3 regions of the Pseudomonas sp. HS6-2 genome follow, and region 1 is predicted to be linked to each of the others. Evidence: riboswitches for the same ligand, from Rfam matches in the RefSeq annotation. Region 1 holds a riboswitch; each other region holds the start of a gene.
The links. Region 1 has a riboswitch for cobalamin ahead of ACOKS3_RS15550 (CbtB domain-containing protein). Riboswitches for the same ligand answer to the same signal wherever they lie in the genome.
Positions count from the first base shown of each region.

Region 1 (6,540 bases):
CCGACTAATACTTAACTCTCTGCCTGGGGAGGCACGAAACATGCAAACAAGATTTGTTATCGTTCCGGCTGTGCCCATCGAAAAGCAGTCGTTCCGCATCGGCACCCGCTACTACGCGGCGGCCGTATGCGGTGGTTTCGATATCTACGACACTCAGGAAAAGGAGCGGCTCAAACCCAGTTACCCGAACAAGACGGATGCCGAGGTACAGTGCCGAAACATGAACATGGCAAAGTAGGCCAGGTAGTCAGCTACCTTGACCGCCATCGGTGAGGGCCGCAAATCCGGCCCTCACGGAAAACACGATCATCATTGATGCGGCTTGTCGGCCTCACCTTCCTGCCAGCCATTGATCAGGCGCTGGGCATTTTCGTCGCAATCCAAGCCCTGTGGCTTGCTCTCCATGCCAGCGATCACTGCCAGCAATTGCGCGCGGTTCTGTGCCAGGCGCAGCTGCATCGCTTCGATCTCGGCCACCTTGCGCTTGAGGCTTGCCAGCAGCCGATCGTGCCGCGCCGCGCCGTCGCCAGCTGCGCTGGTCAGTTTGCGCATTTCCTCAAGGCTGAAGCCCGCCTGCTGCCCGCAGGTGATGATCTCAAGTGACCTCACCACCTGCTCTGGGAAATCCCGATAACCGTTACCCAGGCGCCTGGCCTCGATCAGCCCGCTGGCTTGATAGAAACGGATACGCGATGCGCTGAGGCCCGTGCGTCGGGCCAGTTCGCCAATTCTCATGCTGGGTGAAATTCTCTGTTGACCTTAAGGTTTACTTTAACCTTAGCCTTCTCCAAAACCCAACCCGCCCGACGCCCGGCGCTACCTTGGAGAATATCGCATGACCCCGTTCCAGCCCCTGTGCCTGCCCAATGGCAGCGTCATCCCCAATCGCATTGCCAAGGCGGCCATGGAAGAAAACCTCGCCAATCAGGACCAGACCCCTTCCGATCAGTTGCTGCGCCTGTATCAGGCCTGGGCCGAAGGCGGCGCCGGCTTGCTGCTGACAGGTAACGTCATGATCGACCCCAGCGCCATGACCGGGCCAGGGGGCGTGATGCTCGATGACAGCCAGCCGTTGCAACGTTTTCGCCAATGGGCCGTAGCAGGCCGCGCCCAAGGCGCGCAGTTCTGGATGCAGATCAACCACCCCGGGCGGCAAATGCAGGCCAACCTTGGCCAGCCAACCGTGGCACCCTCGGCGGTGGCACTGAACATGGGCGGGTTGTCGAAACTGTTCCCGCAGCCCAAGGCCCTGGACGAAAGCGAAATCGCCGCGTTGATCCAGCGCTTCGCCCGCACTTCGGCACTGGCCGAACAAGCCGGCTTCAGCGGTGTGCAGATACACGCCGCCCACGGCTACCTGCTCAGCCAGTTCCTCTCGCCGCTGACCAACCGGCGCCAGGACCGCTGGGGTGGCAGCCTGGAAAACCGTGCACGGCTGTTGCTGGAAGTGGTGAAGGCGGTGCGCGAGGTGGTGGCTCCCGGCTTCAGCGTGGCGGTCAAGCTCAACTCGGCTGACTTCCAGCGCGGCGGTTTCGAACCGGCAGATGCGCGCCAGGTCGTGCTATGGCTGAACGAACTGCCGGTGGACCTGGTGGAGCTGTCCGGGGGCAGCTACGAAGCACCGGCCATGCAAGGCGATGCCCGGGATGGCCGAACCTTGGCGCGGGAGGCCTATTTCCTCGATTTCGCCCGCGACATTGCCGCGATTGCCCGCATGCCTGTGATGGTCACCGGTGGCATCCGTCGCCTGGCGGTGGTCGAACAGGTGCTCGCCAATGGCGTGGCGATGGCAGGCATTGCCACCGCTCTGGCGGTCGACCCCACCCTGCCCCGGCGCTGGCAAAACGGCGAGACCAACGCATTGGCCGAACTGCCGCCGATCCGCTGGAAGCGCAAGGCATTCGCCGCCCTTGCCTACATGGCGCTGGTGAAGTTGCAGATGCGCCGGCTCGCCGCCGGCAGCAAACCCCAGGCCAAGGCCTCCCCGCTGCGCGCCCTGCTGCTGGAACAGTGGTGCACGCTGCGTCGGGTCAAGCAATACAAGCGTATGATGAATAGCCGACTGGATTGATGCTGTTCCGCAACGGCGTTCTCTGACAGGAGCACTGCCATGAACAAATCAACTTGTGCGCTGATACTGACGTTGTCAGTGCTCACTGGCTGTTCAAGTAACGCATCCACTTACCATGACCAGCCGTTGGTAACCAAAGTCGATACCGGCATGAGCAAAGAGCAAGTACTGCAAATAGGTGGCAAACCGGGCGCCCAGTCCGAGCGCACGGTAGTGCCTGGAACGTGCTTCGACTACATGCTGAGCAAACCGGGGCAGAAGCAACAACCTTACATGGTCAGCTTCGATCAGGCCGGGAAGGTCGACAAGACCAGCTTCATGACCTGCGCCGAATGGAGCAATGCCCAGCAGAAGGCCCGGCAGGCATTACCCAGCATGGGCGGTATGGGAGGTTCAGGCTACTGAGGCACCCGGCAGCCGGTCACTCAAGGCACTCTCTGGCGGCCATGCGCAGCTTGTCACTCGACAGAAAGCTGCCTTTGTAGAAAGTTGCCCGGCTGCCATCGTGATACTCGACCACTTCCAGCACCTCGTCTGAAGTGACGGCACTCGGTGCAGTCAGCCGATAACCATGGCTGATGGACTTTTGCGTGGTCTGGGGGGACAGTGCCTGCCACTTTGGCAGTACGCAGGCGGCGTACACATCCGGGGATTTTGCAGTGAGCTTACTGGCAGTGGGCTTGCCCGGGTTGGCGCACGCAACAAGACTTGCAGCGAGTGCAGCGCAGAAGAGGATACGAACGGTTGGCATTTGCGATTAACCTGACTGGAACATGGGCCATTCTAGCCGGGATCGAGCCACAGGAGTAATCCACCAAGGTCGTGCGCAGGCTTGATTGCAACCGCGCAAGACTTCCGTCGAATGGGCAAGACGGCCCTATCCCCTAGAATGAACCCCGCTGATGGATCAGCACCCATCGCAAAAAGCCCGCTCTCATGTGCGCGGGCTTTTTGCACTTGCAGATCAATGGATCAGGCTTTTTTACACATCAATGCAGCATCGAGCAGCCTGCCATGGTCGTACCAGGCGTCGCGCTGGTAGGCCGTGAACTGACGCTCGGTCCCCGTTCCGCGCAGTTCTACCAAACCAGCGGCCTGGGTAGGGTCGGTACTTTCGACGTACAGTTTCACCGAGTTGTCGCCATCGACCTCATAGGTTTTCACATTACCTTGAAGTTCGCCTTTGACACACCCTAGATAAACGGGTGTGCTTCTGTCGGTAGTACCGGACGTATAATCATGGCCATCCCGTACATCCCGATTCTGTGCGCACCCGCCCATCAACAGCGTGGCGAAAGTGGTTAACAGTATTGCGCCTGCGACCGATCTTGAACGCTTCACGCGACACGCTCCTGCTGCCCCATCGATAACTGACGAAAGAGTGGCCAAGCCGAACGCCCTTTTTTAGTTCTCGTGTGCCCATGGTACTGCGCAAAGTGCACAGCACAATATTCTTGTTTGCTATATGGGCAATGGCCCATGACTGGCAACTTTGCGACTTTCGCATTATTTCTTTAGCCGAGCGGAACGATTTCAATCAGCCATGATTCTGATGCGTATCGACCAAATGCACCGTTCAGGAGAGGTCCATGGTGTGGTGGCTGGAAATACTCGCCCAGTTCGTGATTTCAACAGGCCTTGCCGTGTTCAGCATCTTTGTGTTCTGGGCCTACACGCTGGCGTTCGGCAGGACCTACAGCAAGCTGCTGTCAGCCGCGTTGGCGCTGGCCCTGCTGGGCATCGCAGCTTTCCCCCATGGGACGAGCTTCGCCATCAGCCAGCAGGCGCTGCCGGGGGCTGGCAGCGAATTCCTGTTGCTGGTCGCGGACGCCTTGGGTGTGATCAGCGCCGTCATGATTGCATCGTTCTTCTTCAACCCTGGGCGGTTGCTCGAAGAATCATGACGGCAGCCGGGCTATCCGCCCAGCCCTTGGCCGGTGAGCGAACAGCCGTCTGCTTCAGTACAGTCAGCGTGGGCCGCCATGTCCCCCACCATGCCCACCACCGCCACCTGGCGGCATGAACATCCAGCCACCTGCCAGTGTGGATAACCAATGCCGCCTTGCATCAGTAACGACGATAGTCCTGGTGCCCGCCGCGATCTTCATCGTAGTAATGCCGGTGGTGGTGGTGATCCCCGTCGTGCCAGTAAGGCCAGCAGCCACTGAGCAACAACAACCCGGACAACACGACAACCCATGCAGTCTTGCGTTTCATGTGCGTACCTCCAGCCAGGCGAAGCGAGGCCTTGCTTACGTTGGACTGTGCAAAAAACAGAGGTTCGGGCCGGGCGTCAGCCGCTGATCTTGTTTCATGATGCCCCCTGCCCCCCGGTTCAATGCCATTGCATTTGACGCCACCTTCACCGCGTGCTCTCCTTACGCCTTGCGTCAGGTGCCCCCATTGGGGGTGAAACGGGAAATCGGTGCGTCGCAGGCCCTTGCCAGGGCCGGGCAAATCCGGTGCTGCCCCCGCAACGGTAAGCGAGCGAAGCGTCCAGACCACTGTGCCACGCAGTCCGGCATGGGAAGGTGATGCTTTTCAAGGAGCCCTGCTCCTCCTCGCAAGCCCGGAGACCGGCCTGGCGTTCATGAACACCCCGCGGTGGGCGGGCGCTGTCGCATTCCCTCGGGCGCCCCGTGCCCGGGGCTGCCGCGCGTGTCCCCATTGCCTTCTAGAAAGCAAAAGCAAAAAGCAAAGCAGAGGATCGCGACATGCCCATCACCAGCGCCAAACACAGCATTACTACCCCCGTCACCCTCAGCCAGCGCGTGGTCATCGCCGTCAGTGCCAGCCTGCTCGGCCTGTGCCTGGTGTACTTTGCCGGGTTCTCGCACATCGAAGCCGTGCACAACGCCGCGCACGACACCCGCCACAGCGCCGCCTTCCCTTGCCACTGAGGCTGCCATGATCAAGCGTATCGCCCGCACTGCCGGTTTCAGCGGCTTGCTCGCCGCTCTGTTGCTGACCCTGCTGCAGAGCTTTTGGGTCGCACCGCTGATCCTCGAGGCGGAAACCTATGAAACGGCGGCCCCCGCAGCCGAGCAACACAGCCACGGCGAAAAGGCCAGCGCTGGCCACAGCCACAGCGAGGAAGCCTGGTCGCCAGCAGATGGCTGGCAGCGCATCCTGTCGACCACCGGCGGCAATCTGGTGGTTGCCGTCGGTTTTGCCCTGATCCTCGCCGCCCTGTACAGCCTGCATGAGCCAGGCCGTACCAGCACTGGGGCGCTGTGGGGACTGGCCGGTTTTGCCGTGTTCTGCCTGGCTCCAACCCTGGGCCTGCCACCGGAACTGCCAGGCACAGCTGCCGCCGACCTCGGTCAGCGCCAGAGCTGGTGGGTCGGCACCGCAGCCGCGACCGCACTGGGCCTGGCCCTGCTGGTGTTCGCACGCCATGGTTTGCTCAAGGCACTGGGCGCCGTCTTGCTGGTGGTACCGCACGTAATCGGCGCTCCGCAGCCGGAAGTCCACGAAAGCCTGGCCCCCGAAGCCCTGGAGGCTCAGTTCAAGATCGCTTCCTGGCTGACCAACGCGGCCTTCTGGGTGGCCCTGGGCCTGCTCAGCGCCTGGTTGTATCGCCGCTCTAGCCACGCCTGATGGCCATCGATCAGCCATTGCCGGCGCTGTACGCCGGCTTCGGCTGCCGTCGGGGTTGCTCGGCGGACGCCCTCGACGCCTTGCTGCATGAAGTGCTGCAGCGTCACGGCCTGAGCGCCACAGCACTTCGCGGTTTTGCCAGCATCGCTGGCAAGGCCGACGAGCCAGGTTTGCAGCAACTCGCCGCACGCTACGCCCTGCCGTTGGAGGTTTTCACTGCCGAGCAACTGCAGCCGTATGAACCCCAGCTCAGCCATCGCTCCGCAATCGCCTACGCCCACAGCGGCTGCTGGGGCGTCGCCGAGAGCACGGCACTGGCCCTGGCCAACCTCAGTCACGCCGGCGCCGCACTCAGGGTGGCCCGCCAGGTGCGCGGCCGCGCTACCCTGGCACTGGCCTGTGCCGGATAATCGCTTCTTTCATCTATTCAAGGATCCGCCATGACGGTCTACTTCATCGGCGCCGGCCCCGGCGACCCGGAACTGATCACGGTCAAGGGCCAACGCCTGATCCGTCAGTGCCCGGTGATCATCTATGCCGGCTCGCTGGTACCCGCGGCGGTGCTCGAAGGGCATCAAGCCGAGACGGTCATCAACAGTGCCGAACTGCACCTCGGACAAATCATCGACGCCATCCGCACCGCACACGCCAATGGCCAAGACGTGGCCCGGGTGCACAGTGGCGACCCCAGCCTGTATGGGGCCATCGGCGAGCAGATCCGCCATCTGCGCGAACTGGGCATCGATTACCAGATCATCCCCGGCGTCACTGCCACCGCCGCCAGCGCGGCACTGCTCGGCTGCGAACTGACCCTGCCGCAAGTAGCGCAGACGGTCATCCTCACCCGCTACGGCGACAGCTCACCGATG
Region 1 is NZ_CM143906.1:3,345,234-3,351,773, forward strand. Features, by position in the region: gene ACOKS3_RS15510 (hypothetical protein) at 41-238, shown strand; gene ACOKS3_RS15515 (MerR family transcriptional regulator) at 310-735, opposite strand; gene ACOKS3_RS15520 (NADH:flavin oxidoreductase/NADH oxidase family protein) at 836-2,071, shown strand; gene osmE (osmotically-inducible lipoprotein OsmE) at 2,111-2,476, shown strand; gene ACOKS3_RS15530 (hypothetical protein) at 2,493-2,822, opposite strand; gene ACOKS3_RS15535 (hypothetical protein) at 3,044-3,412, opposite strand; gene ACOKS3_RS15540 (hypothetical protein) at 3,661-3,975, shown strand; gene ACOKS3_RS15545 (hypothetical protein) at 4,139-4,288, opposite strand; cobalamin riboswitch at 4,447-4,670, shown strand; gene ACOKS3_RS15550 (CbtB domain-containing protein) at 4,786-4,971, shown strand; gene ACOKS3_RS15555 (CbtA family protein) at 4,979-5,671, shown strand; gene ACOKS3_RS15560 (cobalamin biosynthesis protein) at 5,689-6,081, shown strand; gene cobM (precorrin-4 C(11)-methyltransferase) at 6,112-6,540, shown strand, end outside.

Region 2 (6,540 bases), 520 kb from region 1:
TTGGCGAACTGGTGCAGAGCATGGACCTGGCACCCGACCCGGCGGTACAGGCGCAAACGCCACAGTCGATGACCTCGGCGGCGCTCGATGCACCGATGCGTGAGTCCGTGGAACGCCTGCTGCACTGCCTGCAGGACCCATTAGATGCCAAGGTGCTGGGCCCGGCGCGCATCCGCGAGGTGTTGTATACCGCCCTGCGCGGCCCCCAGGCAGGGGTGCTGCGGGCACTGGTGGAGCAACAGGGGCACTTCGCCCGCATCGGTGCGGCACTCATGCACTTGCGCGAGCACTACACCGAGCCGCTGAGTGTCGAGGCGCTGGCGGCCTGCGCCAACATGAGCGTGTCGACCTTCCACGAGCACTTCAAACGCTGCACCGACATGGCGCCGATGCAGTACCTCAAGCGCCTGCGCCTGCTCAAGGCGCAGCAGATGCTGATCGGTGAAGGGCTGGGGGTGGCGCAGGCGGCGCATCGGGTGGGGTACCAGAGCACCTCGCAGTTCAGCCGCGAGTACAAGCGCCAGTTTGCCCGCAGCCCGGGGGATGAGCTGCCCTACCAGAGCCTGCCGGTCTGACCCCGGCCCGGTTCACTGCCGCTCGACCATGGCAATGATCGCAGCCTGCAACTCGGCCTTGGCCTGCTTCGCCTCCAGTTCACCTGCCGCAGCCGCCTGCGACAGCGCCTCGGCCGCGCCCACCAGCAGGCGCATGCCCGCCGCGCCAATCTCACCCCTTGTCGGTGCAAACTCGCCCAACGCTGCGCGGCATTTGTCTAGAAACGGCTGTTCATAGGCCCGCTTCAACGCCTCCAGCTCCGGCGACCCGGCCAGCGCCGCCGACACCCCAGGCATCTCCCGCCCCTGGCTCATCACACAATCGACATAGGCCGCGGCAATGACCCCGGCACGCCCCGGCAAGGTCGCCTCACAGCCGTCCAGGGCCTGCGCGAGCATCACCGACTGGCGCGCATCGTAATCCTGGTACAGCGCCGCCAGCAGCCCGGTGCGGGTCTCGAAATGGTCATACACCACCGGCTTGGTGACTCCGGCCTGCTCCGCCAGGCGGCCGAGGCTCAGGGCCTCGGTGCCTTCCTCGCGCACCAGTTGCCAGGCCACGTCGAGTAGCTGGCGCCGCCGCTCTTCCCGGGAAAGTCGCTTGCGTGGCTGAGCCTTGTCATCGCTTGACATCAATTACCTACCAAAAGTAACTTACTAAACGTAACTTGCCTTGAGTATATAGCGCTCAAGGCAGCAAAGCACCTTCACACTGGAGAGACCACCATGCAAGCCTTGATCGTCATCGGCCATCACGACCCCGAGTCCCTTACCCATGCCCTGGCCCGGCAGATTGCCGACGGCCTGGCCAGCGCCGGCCACGGTAGCGAAATCGCCGACCTGGCCCGCGAAGGCTTCGACCCTCGTTTCGGTCTGGCTGACCACGCCGTGCACCGGGGCCTGGCCGCTCCACCGGCCGACGTGCTGCTGGAGCAAGCCCGCATCGACCGCGCCGATACCCTGGTGCTTGTCTACCCGATCTACTGGTGGTCGCTGCCGGCCTTGCTCAAAGGCTGGGTCGAGCGGGTGTTCAGCAATGGCTGGGCGTTCGACTACCAGGGCGGCGTCACTACCAAGAAACTGCGTGGCATGAAGGTGCACCTGGTCGGTGTGGCAGGTGCCGATGCCAGCAGCTTCGAGCGCCATGGCTACGGTGAGGCGATGCGCGTGCAGATCGAGCATGGCATCTTCGATTATTGCGGCGCCGAGGTGCTCAGTTCGACCCTCCTGGATGACAGCGAAGGGCCGGATGCCGCCCTGCACCTGCGTACCGCCCGCACCTTGGGCGAGCAGTTGTTCACGCCGGCCCGCAGCCAGATCGCCTGAGCGGCGCTAGTCGGTTAGCGGCCATTGCGCCAGCGGCCAGTAGCGGCCCTTGCGCGATTCATACAAGGTGAAATGCCTGGCGCTGAGATGGAACTCAGGCGCCACAGCCGCCTCCGGGGCCTGGCCGCGAAAGTCCCGTGACAGGGTGAGGTGCGGGCGGTACTCGCGGGCCTGTTCTTCGAACCCCATCGGCAGCAACGCCTGCTGCAGGCCATAGATCAGCTGGCGCAAGGCGGCCGGCGTGTCCTGCGGCTCCAGCACCAGCACATTGGCGCGCTGCCAAGTCTTCAGCTGGTCCAGCAGCAGGCGCAGCGGCGCCCCCGGCCGCACCAAGTTGTCTACCGCCGCGCAGATGGCCGGCACCTGCGCCGCATCTACATCCCCCAGAAACAGCAAGGTCAGGTGGAAGTTTTCGCTCGGCACCGGCTTGCCGCTGCGCAGGTTCAAACCGCGCCGCCACTGGCTGATCGCACGGCGCTGGGCGTCGCTGACAGGCAAGGCGAAGAACAACCTTTTGAACGGGGTGCCACTCGGGCGAATGTCCTGAATCATGTGAACTCCATCACGTGAAACGTTTTTGCACGCTATAGGGCCTTACACCAATGTCGCCCCGCATTAACGTAACAATAAGTACAAACTGCCCCCATGATTGTTTATGCTGGCGAGCTTATGCCATGGCGCATGGCCATTTTTCGACAAGTAACCGTCCATGAAAATTGCACTCGTACTGATCTTCGTCCTTTCGATCGCCTATGTTCACCTGCGCGGTCGGGTGCGCCACAAGCTGACCCGTCAGCTGGGCGACCATTCCAGCTTCCTGGCCCCGGTCAACAGCTTCCTGTACCTGTTTTCCAAGCACCCGGCCAAGCCCTACCTGCCGGTCGAGGCGTTCCCGGAACTGCAGCCGCTCATGGAGCACTGGCAGGAGATTCGTGCCGAAGGCCAGCAGCTGCTGCACGTGGGCGAGATCAAGAAGTCCGACAATTATGACGACGTCGGTTTCAATTCGTTCTTCAAGACCGGCTGGAAGCGCTTCTACCTGAAGTGGTACGGCGAAAGCCACCCGTCGGCCATGACCCTGTGCCCCCGCACTACCGAGCTGCTGCAAGGCATCGGCACGGTCAAGGCGGCGATGTTCGCCACCCTGCCACCGGGTGCCAAGCTGGTCCGCCACCGTGACCCGTACGCCGGTTCGTACCGCTTCCACCTCGGCCTGGACACGCCGAACGATGACGGTTGCTACATCGACGTGGACGGCGAGAAGTACTCCTGGCGCGATGGCGAGGGCGTGGTCTTCGACGAGACCTACATCCACTATGCCGCCAACACCACCGAGCACAACCGCATCATCCTGTTCTGCGACATCGAGCGCCCGCTGAAGTACCGCTGGGCCACCGCGTTCAACCGCTGGTTCAGCCGCAACGTCATGGCCGCCGCCGCCGCGCCCAACGACGCCGGCGACAAGACCGGTGGCATCAACCGCCTGTTCACCCGTATCTACAAGATTCGCGAGCGTGGCAAGGCGCTGAAGAAGCGCAACCGCATGCGCTACTACCTGGAAAAGTGGCTGGTGGTCGCCGCTCTGGTGCTGGTGTTCGTCTACATCTGACGCACGTTGGCAATGGCAGAAACGGCCTTGTTTGGCCGTTTCAAGCCAGCCAGCACCAAAGTACAAGCCTCACTTCCCACGCTTCGACTAGCATGAAAGCTCCACTCGCAACCTTTCCAAGGTGAAGACGATGAGCATGATGGACTGGGACGCCTACCGTAAGCAGCTGATGGCCGGCATCGGCGATCTCAAGCAATTGTCCCCCGACACCGTGGCCGGCTACATGACCGCCAGCGGCGCGGGCGCCAAGACCAACCACCTGGACGCCAAAACCCGCGAACTGATCTCCCTGGCCGTGGCCGTCACCACCCGTTGCGACGGCTGCATCGCCGTGCACTCGCAACAGGCCGTCAAGCACGGCGCCACCCGTGAAGAGATCGCCGAGGCGCTGGGTGTGGCCGTGGCGATGAATGCCGGGGCCGCGCTGGTCTATTCGGCCCGCGCCATGGATGCGGTGGGCAAGGCCAACGGCTGAAGCCCGACGGCGTCGCCGCCCTTGCGCGACGGCGCCGCGCCACCCAGACTTGGCGGCCTAGCCATTGCAGGAACCGCCATGATCCACATCCGCCCCATGACGCCCGAAGACTTCGAGCGTTTCTGGCCGACCTTCCAGGCCATCGTCCAGGCCCGCGAAACCTACGCCTTCGACCCCGAACTGGACGTCGAGCAGGCACGCCAGCTGTGGCTGCAACTGCCACTGCACACCCTGGTGGCCGAAGCCGATGGTGAGCTGCTCGGCTCCTACTACCTCAAGGCCAACGCCGCCGGCCCTGGCGCCCATGTCGGCAACTGCGGCTACATGGTCTGCGACGCCGCCCGTGGCCGTGGCGTGGCCCGGCTGATGTGCGAGCACTCGCAGAAGTTGGCGCGCCAGGAAGGTTTTTTGGCATTGCAGTTCAATTCGGTGGTGGCGAGCAACGAAGTGGCGGTGGCTTTGTGGACCAAGCTCGGCTTCGAGACCGTTGGCCGCCTGCCCAAAGCCTATCGCCATGCCCGCCTCAGGTTGGTCGACTGCCTGGTGATGTACAAGTGGCTGGCCGATGAGCCGGTGGTGGAAAAGCCTCCCCTGCTGATCGGGCGCAAGAACATCGAAGCACGGGTGTCGCGCCGCCGAGGGCGCTGACACGCACATTTGACGTGCTGGCCATTCGATGGTCAGATGCCCGCCAGTTTCAGGTGTCCTGCGCCGCCGTACGCAGGGTGAAACGGGAAGCCGGTGCGTCGTGGTTCACGACAAGTCCGGCGCTGCCCCCGCAACGGTAAGCGAGCGATGCCTTCGACACACCACTGTGCGCCAGCATGGGAAGGTGAAGGCCTCATGCCCCTCGCAAGCCCGGAGACCGGCCTGAAGCCTCACTTGGCAACCCGCGGTGGGCGGGCGCAGGCCGGTATCCGCGTGCGCCCCTGCACGCGTGGTGTGCCTTTGCGTGTTTTCCACCGGGATCCATTCATTCCTGCAGCAGTGGAACGACATGTCCCGATTCCTCAAGCTTCAACCCCTGGCGGCCTGCCTGGCCGTCACGCTGCCAGCCCTGGCCGACGAACCCGTGCTGAACCTCCCCTCCACGGCCATCACCGATAGCGGTGACCCACAACGCGTCGACCTGGCCACGCCGACCGAGGCCGGTTCACGGCTGAACCTCACTGCCCTGGAAACCCCGGCCAGCACCAGCAGTATCACTGCCGAACAGATCAAGCAGCGCAACAACCTCACCGTGCAGGACGCCGTGACCCGCTCGCCCGGCATCACCTTCATCGGCAACCCGGGCGATGGCGGCACCGGCCTGTCGGCGCGTGGTTTCACCGGCCATGGCTCGGTGATGACCCTGTTCGATGGCGCGCGCCTGTATACCGGGGCCGGCACCCAGACCTTCCCGGTCGACCCGTGGATGGTCGAGCAGATCGACATCATCCGCGGCCCGGCTTCGGTGCTGTATGGCGAAGGCGCGACCGGCGCGGTGGTCAACGTGATCCCGAAAAAAACCTTCGCTGGCGACATCCGCAACCGCGTGCGGCTGGGCTACGGTTCCTGGGATCGCCAACAACTGGGGCTGGACAGCGGCGGCAGCCTCAGTGAACGCCTGAGCTACCGCCTGACCCTGAACCAGCAGGGCGGCAACGGCTGGGTCGACCGCACCGACTCGCGCAGCCTGGCGCTCAGTGCCGCGCTGCGCTTCGATGCCAGCGACGACCTGAGCTTCACCCTCGCCCACGAGCGCGGCGACGCCCAGCCCGCCAACTACTACGGCACGCCGCTGATCGACGGCCATTACCGCAGCAGCCTGCGCAAGAAGAACTACAACATCCAGAACGACGAGCAACGCTACCACGACGAGTGGACCCGCTTCACCACCGACTGGACGATCAACGACCAGCTCAGTGCCAGCAACCAGCTCTACTACATCAAGAGCCGCCGCCACTGGCGCAATGCCGAAAACTACAGCTGGGACGCCGATCGCGCGATGCTGGAGCGTCAGAGCTACCTGGAGATCAAGCACAATCAGGAGCAGATCGGCGACCGCCAGACCTTCACCTTCGACCACAGCCTGTTCGGCCTGGCCAGCAAGACGCTGGTCGGTGTCGAATACAACAAGGTGCGTTTCAACGTCGACAGCAACCGGCCCTACAACGACGTGGGCGGCGACTACATCGACCCGTGGCAGCCGACCGCAGGCTGGTTCCACAGCGACTCGCCAACCCGCCCGCAGACGCTGTCCACCACCCACACCTTTGCCATGTTCGCCGAGAACCGCCTGCAGCTCAGCGAGCGCCTGTCGCTGGTGACCGGCGTACGCCGCGACCAGAACAACATCGACCGCGACAACCTGGTTGACGGCAGCCGCAGCGACCGCAGCCTGCAGGGCGGCAACTGGCGCGCCGGGCTGGTGTTCGCGCTCAACGACAATCTGTCGCTGTACGGCCAGTACTCCACCAGCGAGGACGGCGTGGATAACCTGGTCAGCCTCAGCCCGTCGCAGATGCACTACGACCTGACCGAAGCGAAGCAGACCGAACTAGGCCTCAAGCAGCGCTTCTGGGAGGGCCGTGGCG
Region 2 is NZ_CM143906.1:3,868,438-3,874,977, forward strand. Features, by position in the region: gene ACOKS3_RS17915 (AraC family transcriptional regulator) at 1-575, shown strand, start outside; gene ACOKS3_RS17920 (TetR/AcrR family transcriptional regulator) at 588-1,187, opposite strand; gene ACOKS3_RS17925 (NAD(P)H-dependent oxidoreductase) at 1,281-1,880, shown strand; gene thpR (RNA 2',3'-cyclic phosphodiesterase) at 1,887-2,432, opposite strand; gene lpxO (lipid A hydroxylase LpxO) at 2,590-3,489, shown strand; gene ACOKS3_RS17940 (carboxymuconolactone decarboxylase family protein) at 3,620-3,964, shown strand; gene ACOKS3_RS17945 (GNAT family N-acetyltransferase) at 4,043-4,612, shown strand; cobalamin riboswitch at 4,647-4,852, shown strand; gene ACOKS3_RS17950 (TonB-dependent receptor) at 4,962-6,540, shown strand, end outside.
Region 2: it holds a riboswitch for cobalamin, as region 1 does, so the genes downstream of both, ACOKS3_RS17950 (TonB-dependent receptor) here and ACOKS3_RS15550 (CbtB domain-containing protein) in region 1, are expected to answer to the same signal.

Region 3 (6,540 bases), 530 kb from region 1:
CCGTCTTCTCCTTCACGATGAAAGAGGAAGGATGCCCATGGCACATCTCGCGCTGTACAAACTCGACCTGCTCGACGCGTTCGAGAATCGCAGGGACGACTGGACCTATGTCGATTTCGAGAAACTGCTGACCAAGGTCAGGCCGTCAGCCAATTACCAGGATGCCAAGGGCATCATCATTGCGGCGCACAAGGATGGCAGCTGGCCGAAGACTGTGAAACGCTACCTGCTGAGCAACTATCGCGCACACCAGAACGTCAGCTCCGAGTTCAACGAGGTGTTTGCCGCCGTCGTGGCGACGCTGACCGAGCAGGAGAAGCAGGTCTGGGGGCTGTCAGAAACCGCCTGATAACGGCCATTCCACCGCCAGGCGGATCTGGTTGCCATCGAGCTCCGCCTGCGCCGTGTTGCCCCGGTGCACGTTGTGCCGCAGTGAGAACGTGGTGCCTTTGGCCTTGCCACTCTGCACCACGTAGCGCGCTTCGAGGTCCCGCTCCCAATGTTTGCCACCCTTGCCATAACCCAGGTACGCATAGCCGCCGTTTGGGTCGACGTGGGTGCCGTCGATATCGAAGCCGCGCACATACAGGGCGGTCAGGTTCAGCCCCGCAATGCCATAACCGCCCATGTCCAGGTCATAGCGCGCCCGCCATGATTTTTCGTTCGGCGCGTTGAAGTCGGACATCTGCACGGCGTTGGCGATGTAGATCGCCCCACGGGTGACGTAGTCGAACGGCGTGTTGCCATCCACCTGCTGCCAGCCGAGGCTGACGCTGTGCGGGCCCTGGCTGTAGCGCGAGACCAGGCTCCAGGTGGTGTTGTCGATGCGCCCGGACAGCGCCTTGCCGGTGTCGGTGGTGCGGTACAGGTTGAGGTCCAGGCTCAGGCTGCGGCGGTCGTCCAGGGCGTGGGTGAGGGTGCTGCCAAGGTAATGCTGGTTCCAGGTGTCTTGGTAGCACGAGGTGTACAGGCTGCCGGTGAAGGCGGCACCGGGGTTCCACACCAGGCCGGCGAGGTCGAAGCTGTTGCCCTGGCGGCCGTCGGAGTAGTTCACCACAAAGCCCTGGTCGTGGCTGGACGCATTGCGGTCGGTGCTTTCGTTGAAGTGGCCAGCGACCAGCTTGAGGGTGTCGATCTCGCCGCTGGTCAGGAAGAAGCCCGTGGCGGTCTCGGGCAGCAGGCGGCTGTCCGAGGAGCTGAACACCGGCGTCTTCACCCGCTGTTCGCCCCATGACAGTACGGTATTGGATACCCGCAGTTTCAGCGCCGCGCCGCCCCGGCTGTATTCGTTCTTGGGATGGCCGTGGTTGTCCAGGCTCAGCAGGCGCGCCTTGCCGGCACGGCCGCCACCGCTGTCGAGCTGCACGCCCTGATAGGCGTGGGCATCGACGCCGACGCCGATCAGGCCTTGGGTAAAACCGGACTGGAACGTGCCCATCAGGCCGTAGGCCCATTCCTCGGCCAGGCCGTTACGTTCGCTGCGTGGCTTGTAGGCATTGCGCGCGCCGCTATTGCGCCCGCCGTGCTTGTAGTCACGCTGGTCGTAGACAGTGCGGTTGAGAATGTTCCAGCTGCTGTCTTCGACGAAGCCGTTGCTTTGTGGTTGCGCCGAATCTGCCTGGGCAAACGGGGCGAGGGTTGCCAGTGGCAAGGCGAGCAGAGCAGCGGGGCGCAACAACATGCGGCAATGGCCTGTCATTCAAGGGGCGCGAAAGCGCAGGATGCGCGCGCCGTCGAAAGGGTCGGTGAGGTAGTGGGCGTGCACGCCGAAGGTGCTCAGCAAGCGTTCGGGGGTGAGCACCTCCAGCGGCTTGCCGAGGGCCACCAGGTGGCCTTTGTCGAGCACCGCCACGCGGTCGCAGGTCAGCGCCTGGTTGAGGTCGTGCAGGGCCACCAGGGTGGTCACCGGCAGGGCCTGTACCTGTTGCAGCAGGCTCAGCTGGTGCTGGATGTCGAGGTGGTTGGTCGGCTCGTCGAGCAGCAGTACCTGCGGGCGCTGGGCCAAGGCGCGGGCGATGTGCACGCGCTGGCGCTCGCCGCCTGACAGCGAACTCCAGACCCGTTCACCCAGGTGCGTGGCGTCGAGGTCGGCCAGGGCCTGTTCGACGATGGCACGGTCCTCCCGGGAGAATGGTGCCAGCGCCGACAGCCAGGGTGTGCGCCCCAGGGCGATGGCATTGAACACGCTGATCGCATCGAGGGTGTCGGCCTGCTGCTCGACCAGCGCCAGCGCCTGTGCGATGCGCCTTCGTGGCAGACGCGCCAGGGGTTCGCCGAGTAGTTGCACACTGCCGGTGCCCGGCGTGCGCAGCCCGGCCAGCAACTTGAGCAGGGACGATTTGCCCGAACCGTTGGGGCCGACGATGCCCAGGGTTTCACCGGCCACCACGTTGAGGTCGATGTTGCACAGCACGGTGTTGCCCGACAGTTGCAGCCCCAGCCCCCGGCAGGTGAGTGGAGCGACGTGCACGGTATTCATGACGGTCATGGGCGCCCCCGGCGGCTGACCAGGATCAGCGCGAACACCGGCGCGCCGATCAAGGCGGTGACCACGCCGACCGGAATCACCTGGCCAGTTATCAACGTGCGCGACAGCACATCGGCGGCAATCAGGAACAGCGCGCCGCCCAGGGCGCTGGCCGGCAGCAGCCGGCCATGGCCGGGACCGAGCAGTAGGCGCAGGGCGTGGGGGATGACCAGGCCGACGAAACCGATGGCACCGACGATCGACACCATCACGGCCGTTACCAGTGCCGCGCAACTGATCAGCAGCAACTGCGTGCGGCGCACGGCGATGCCCAGCGAGGCCGCCGAGTCGGCGCCGAAGGTGAAGGCATCCAGCGCCCGGCGGTGCCACAGGCACACCAGCAGCCCGAACAGCGCCACCGGCAACGCCATCCACACCGACGGCCAGCGCACACCGCTGAGGTTGCCCAGCAACCAGAACAGGATGCCGCGCGCCTGCTCGGCGGTGGCCGACTTGGTGATGAGGAAGGCGGTAAGTGCCGTGAACAGCTGCGAGCCGGCAATGCCGGCGAGGATCACCTGGGCGTTGTTGTTGCTTGGCCCGGCCGCACGGGCCAGCACCAGCACCAGGGCAAAGGCTGCCAGGGCACCGATGAAGGCGCCGCCGGACATGCTCAGGGTGACACTGCCCAAGCCCAGCAGGCCGACCAGCACTGCACCGGTCGAAGCGCCGGCGGACAGCCCGAGCAGGTAGGGCTCGGCCAGAGGGTTACGCAGCAGAGCCTGCAGGATCACCCCGCAGGTCGCCAGACCTGCACCGCAAGCGGCAGCGACCAGCGAGCGGGTCAGGCGGTAGTTCCAGACGATGCCGGCATCGATCGGGTCGACCGGGTAGCCGGCCTGCCACAGGTGGTTGGCCAGCACCTGGCAGACCAAGTTCGGTGGCAGGTTGGTCTCGCCGATGGCGGTACCAGCCAGCACGGCCGCGAGCAGGGCCAGCACGGCCAGGGCGGTGTAGGGCAGGGCGTTCATCGCTGCGCCGCTTTACCGCTGGCGAAGGCCGCAGACAAAGTCTGCAGGCCGCGGAACAGGCGGATGCCGGCCTGCATGGCGTCGGCGTCGAGGATGATGATGCGGTCGTTCTTTACCGCGTCCATGTTCTTCGTCACCGGGTCGCTGCGCAGGAATTCGAGCTTCTTCTGGTAGTCGTCTGCAGGGAAGCGGCGGCGGTCCATGCGCGCGATGATCAGCCAGGTCGGGTTGGCCTTGGCCAGGGTTTCCCAGCCCACGGTCGGCCATTCCTCGGTCGATTCGACCACGTTGCGCACGCCCAGGGTGCGCAGCATGAAGTCGGCCACGCCCTGGCGGCCGGCGACGTAGGGGTCGATGTCGAGGTCGGCGCTGGAGAACCAGAACAGTGCCGAAGTCTGCGACAGGTCCTTGCCTGCCAGCTGCTGCTTCGCACTATTCAGGCGTGCCTTGAGGTCGTTGTTCAGCGCCGCGCCACGGTCCTGCACGTCGAAGATCTCGGCCAGCTGGCTGACACTCTTGTAGAGGCTCTCGACCTGAAACGCCTGCAGGCGGGTGCCGTCGGCGCCGACCAGGTTGTCCTTGCCTTCGCAGTCCGAGGGCAGCAGGTAAGTGGGGATCTTCAGCTCACTGAACTGCTCGCGGGTGGCGACTACGCCTTGAGCGCCGACCATCCACTCGAACTGCACGGCCACCAGTTGTGGGCGCTTGCCGACCACCGCCTCGAAGCTTGGGTCGTTGTCGGCCAGGCGCGGCACCTTGGCGTTCACCGCCTGGTATTCGGGGAGCACGTTGTTGAACCACAGCGAGGTGCCGGCCAGCTTGTCGCCCAGGCCCAGGGCATAGAGCATCTCGGTGCCGGCCTGGCCGATGGTGACCGCGCGCTCGGGCGCCTGAGCGAAAGTCTGCGGCGCGCCGCAGTTGTCGACGGTCAGCGGGTAGTGGGTGGCGGCAGCCTGGGCCAGGCCAGTCAGGCTCAGGCCCGCCAGCAAGGATGTGAAGCGCAGCAGCATGCGGGGCGATCTCCTATCGGTCAGTTCTGGTGAGGAACGCACGGACAGGCATCGCCGGCCCTCGCAGGCGCGAGGGCAGCACAGATGGCCATCCCGGACACCCCGCCGGTTGGTGAATGTATGCCGGCAGGTCTCCTGACTGGTGCGTCGTCACCTGGCTCCGGCCTTCCCGGATCATTGATCCAGTGGCATCGATGGAGCAGGCTCGGCACCTACAGTTGCGGGGGCAGTTCCGTTTGGCGCGCCAATTGTGGCGGGCCTGGGATTCCCTGTTAGTTCCGTGGCGGAAACCGGCGGGCCGCATGGTAGACCATCAGACCTCCGGGTGAAAACGTTTAAATCAGAAGTACTTGAGCCAGGCGATGTCACGCCGACGCGCCTTGAGCCGGGCGAACCAGCGCACGGGCAGGTACAGCGCAACGGCCAGCAACACCGCGCTTAGCCACACCGCGCCGATGCCGTCGAAGCCGAAGTAGTCACCATGGTTGAGGCCCAGCAGCGCCACGCACGCCAGGTACAGCAACTTGAGCACGTACAGGTGCAGCAGGTAGAAGAACATTGGCGCTGACCCGAACACCGCCAGGGCGCTGATCCAGCGGGCCAGCCCGGCGCGCTCGAAGGCGCGCAGCAACAGCAGGCCGCAACCCAGGGTCAGGGCCAGGAACAGCAGCGAGGGTGGGTACTTGGTGATGTTGAAGAAGCTCATCAGCGTCTGGGTGACGCTCGGGTAGCCGCTCCACGGCGCCTCGCCGTAGCCGTTGTAGATGCGCAGCACCATGAAGCCGAGCAAGGCGATGACACCGGCCAGCAGCAGGCGGTGCTGGCGCTCGCCGCCGTCGCTGCCACGGGCGAACCACGGGCCGAGGCCGTAGCCCAGGGCGATCACGCCGATCCACGGCAGCACCGGGTAGGAGGTGCGCAGGCGCAGGTTCTCCGAGACGTCGAGCCAGCCGCGGTCATGCAGGATCGCCCACGGCACATGCAGGGCCGATTTCACGCCGAAGTGCAGGCCATCGAACAGGTTGTGCCCGGCGATGATCAGCGCGCCCAGGGCGAGCAGGGCAGGACGCGGCAGCCACACCAGCAGCGACAGCGCGATCATGCTTACGCCAATGGCCCAGATCACCTGCATGTAGACCACGCTCGGCGGCAGCTGGAAGGTCCAGGCGAAGTTGACCAGAGTGAACTCCAGCACCACCAGGAACAGCCCGCGCTTGAACAGGAACGCCGACACATCGCTGCGGCCTTGGTATTTCTCGCCATACAGCCAGGCCGACAGGCCGGTGAGCAGGACGAACACCGGGGCGCACAGATGCGCCAGGGTGCGGCTGGCGAACAGCGACGGGTCGGTGGCATCGATGGTCATCGGATCGCTGACCTGGCGGTGCAGGAAGAAGGTTTCACGTACGTGGTCGAGCAGCATGAACAGGATCACCAGGCCGCGCAGGGCATCGATGCTCTGCAGGCGCTGGGTGAGCTGAGTGGGGAGGGCTGAGGCGCTGGTCATGGAGGGGTCGCAGGCAGGAATGAATGTCAAATGAAACGTTATCTTATAACTATTTCATTTTCTTCCGATAGCGTTTTTTTGTGTCGCCTGTGCCGGCCTCTTCGCGGGGCGATCCGACTTGTCCCGCGAATGGCCATCAAGTCAGAAGGTGTAATCCACGGTAGCGAAGTAGGACCGCGGCGCGCCCATCACCCACTGCTCGTCACTGAATACCGACGCCACATACTCGCGATCGAACAGGTTGTTCACCTGCAACCCCAGGCGCACATCCGGCAGCACCTGCCAGCCAATGTTGGCATCGACCACGGTATATCCCGGCGCACTTTGGCTATTGGCCGTGTTGGCATAACGCTCATCCACATACCGCGCGCCAATCCCGGCCTCGACTTGCTGGTCGAAGCCTTTGCTCAGCCACAGGTTGGCCGTGCGCCGTGGCACATTGGCCGGGCGGTTGCCGGCACGGTCTAGTGCAACGCCATCGACCACCTCGTCGAAATCATCGTACTTCGCCCGTACCAGCGCGGC
Region 3 is NZ_CM143906.1:3,875,133-3,881,672, reverse strand. Features, by position in the region: gene ACOKS3_RS17980 (hypothetical protein) at 38-349, shown strand; gene ACOKS3_RS17975 (OprD family porin) at 335-1,681, opposite strand; gene ACOKS3_RS17970 (ABC transporter ATP-binding protein) at 1,700-2,479, opposite strand; gene ACOKS3_RS17965 (FecCD family ABC transporter permease) at 2,485-3,498, opposite strand; gene ACOKS3_RS17960 (ABC transporter substrate-binding protein) at 3,495-4,508, opposite strand; cobalamin riboswitch at 4,617-4,818, opposite strand; gene ACOKS3_RS17955 (acetyltransferase domain-containing protein) at 4,849-6,015, opposite strand; gene ACOKS3_RS17950 (TonB-dependent receptor) at 6,157-6,540, opposite strand, start outside.
Region 3: it holds a riboswitch for cobalamin, as region 1 does, so the genes downstream of both, ACOKS3_RS17960 (ABC transporter substrate-binding protein) here and ACOKS3_RS15550 (CbtB domain-containing protein) in region 1, are expected to answer to the same signal.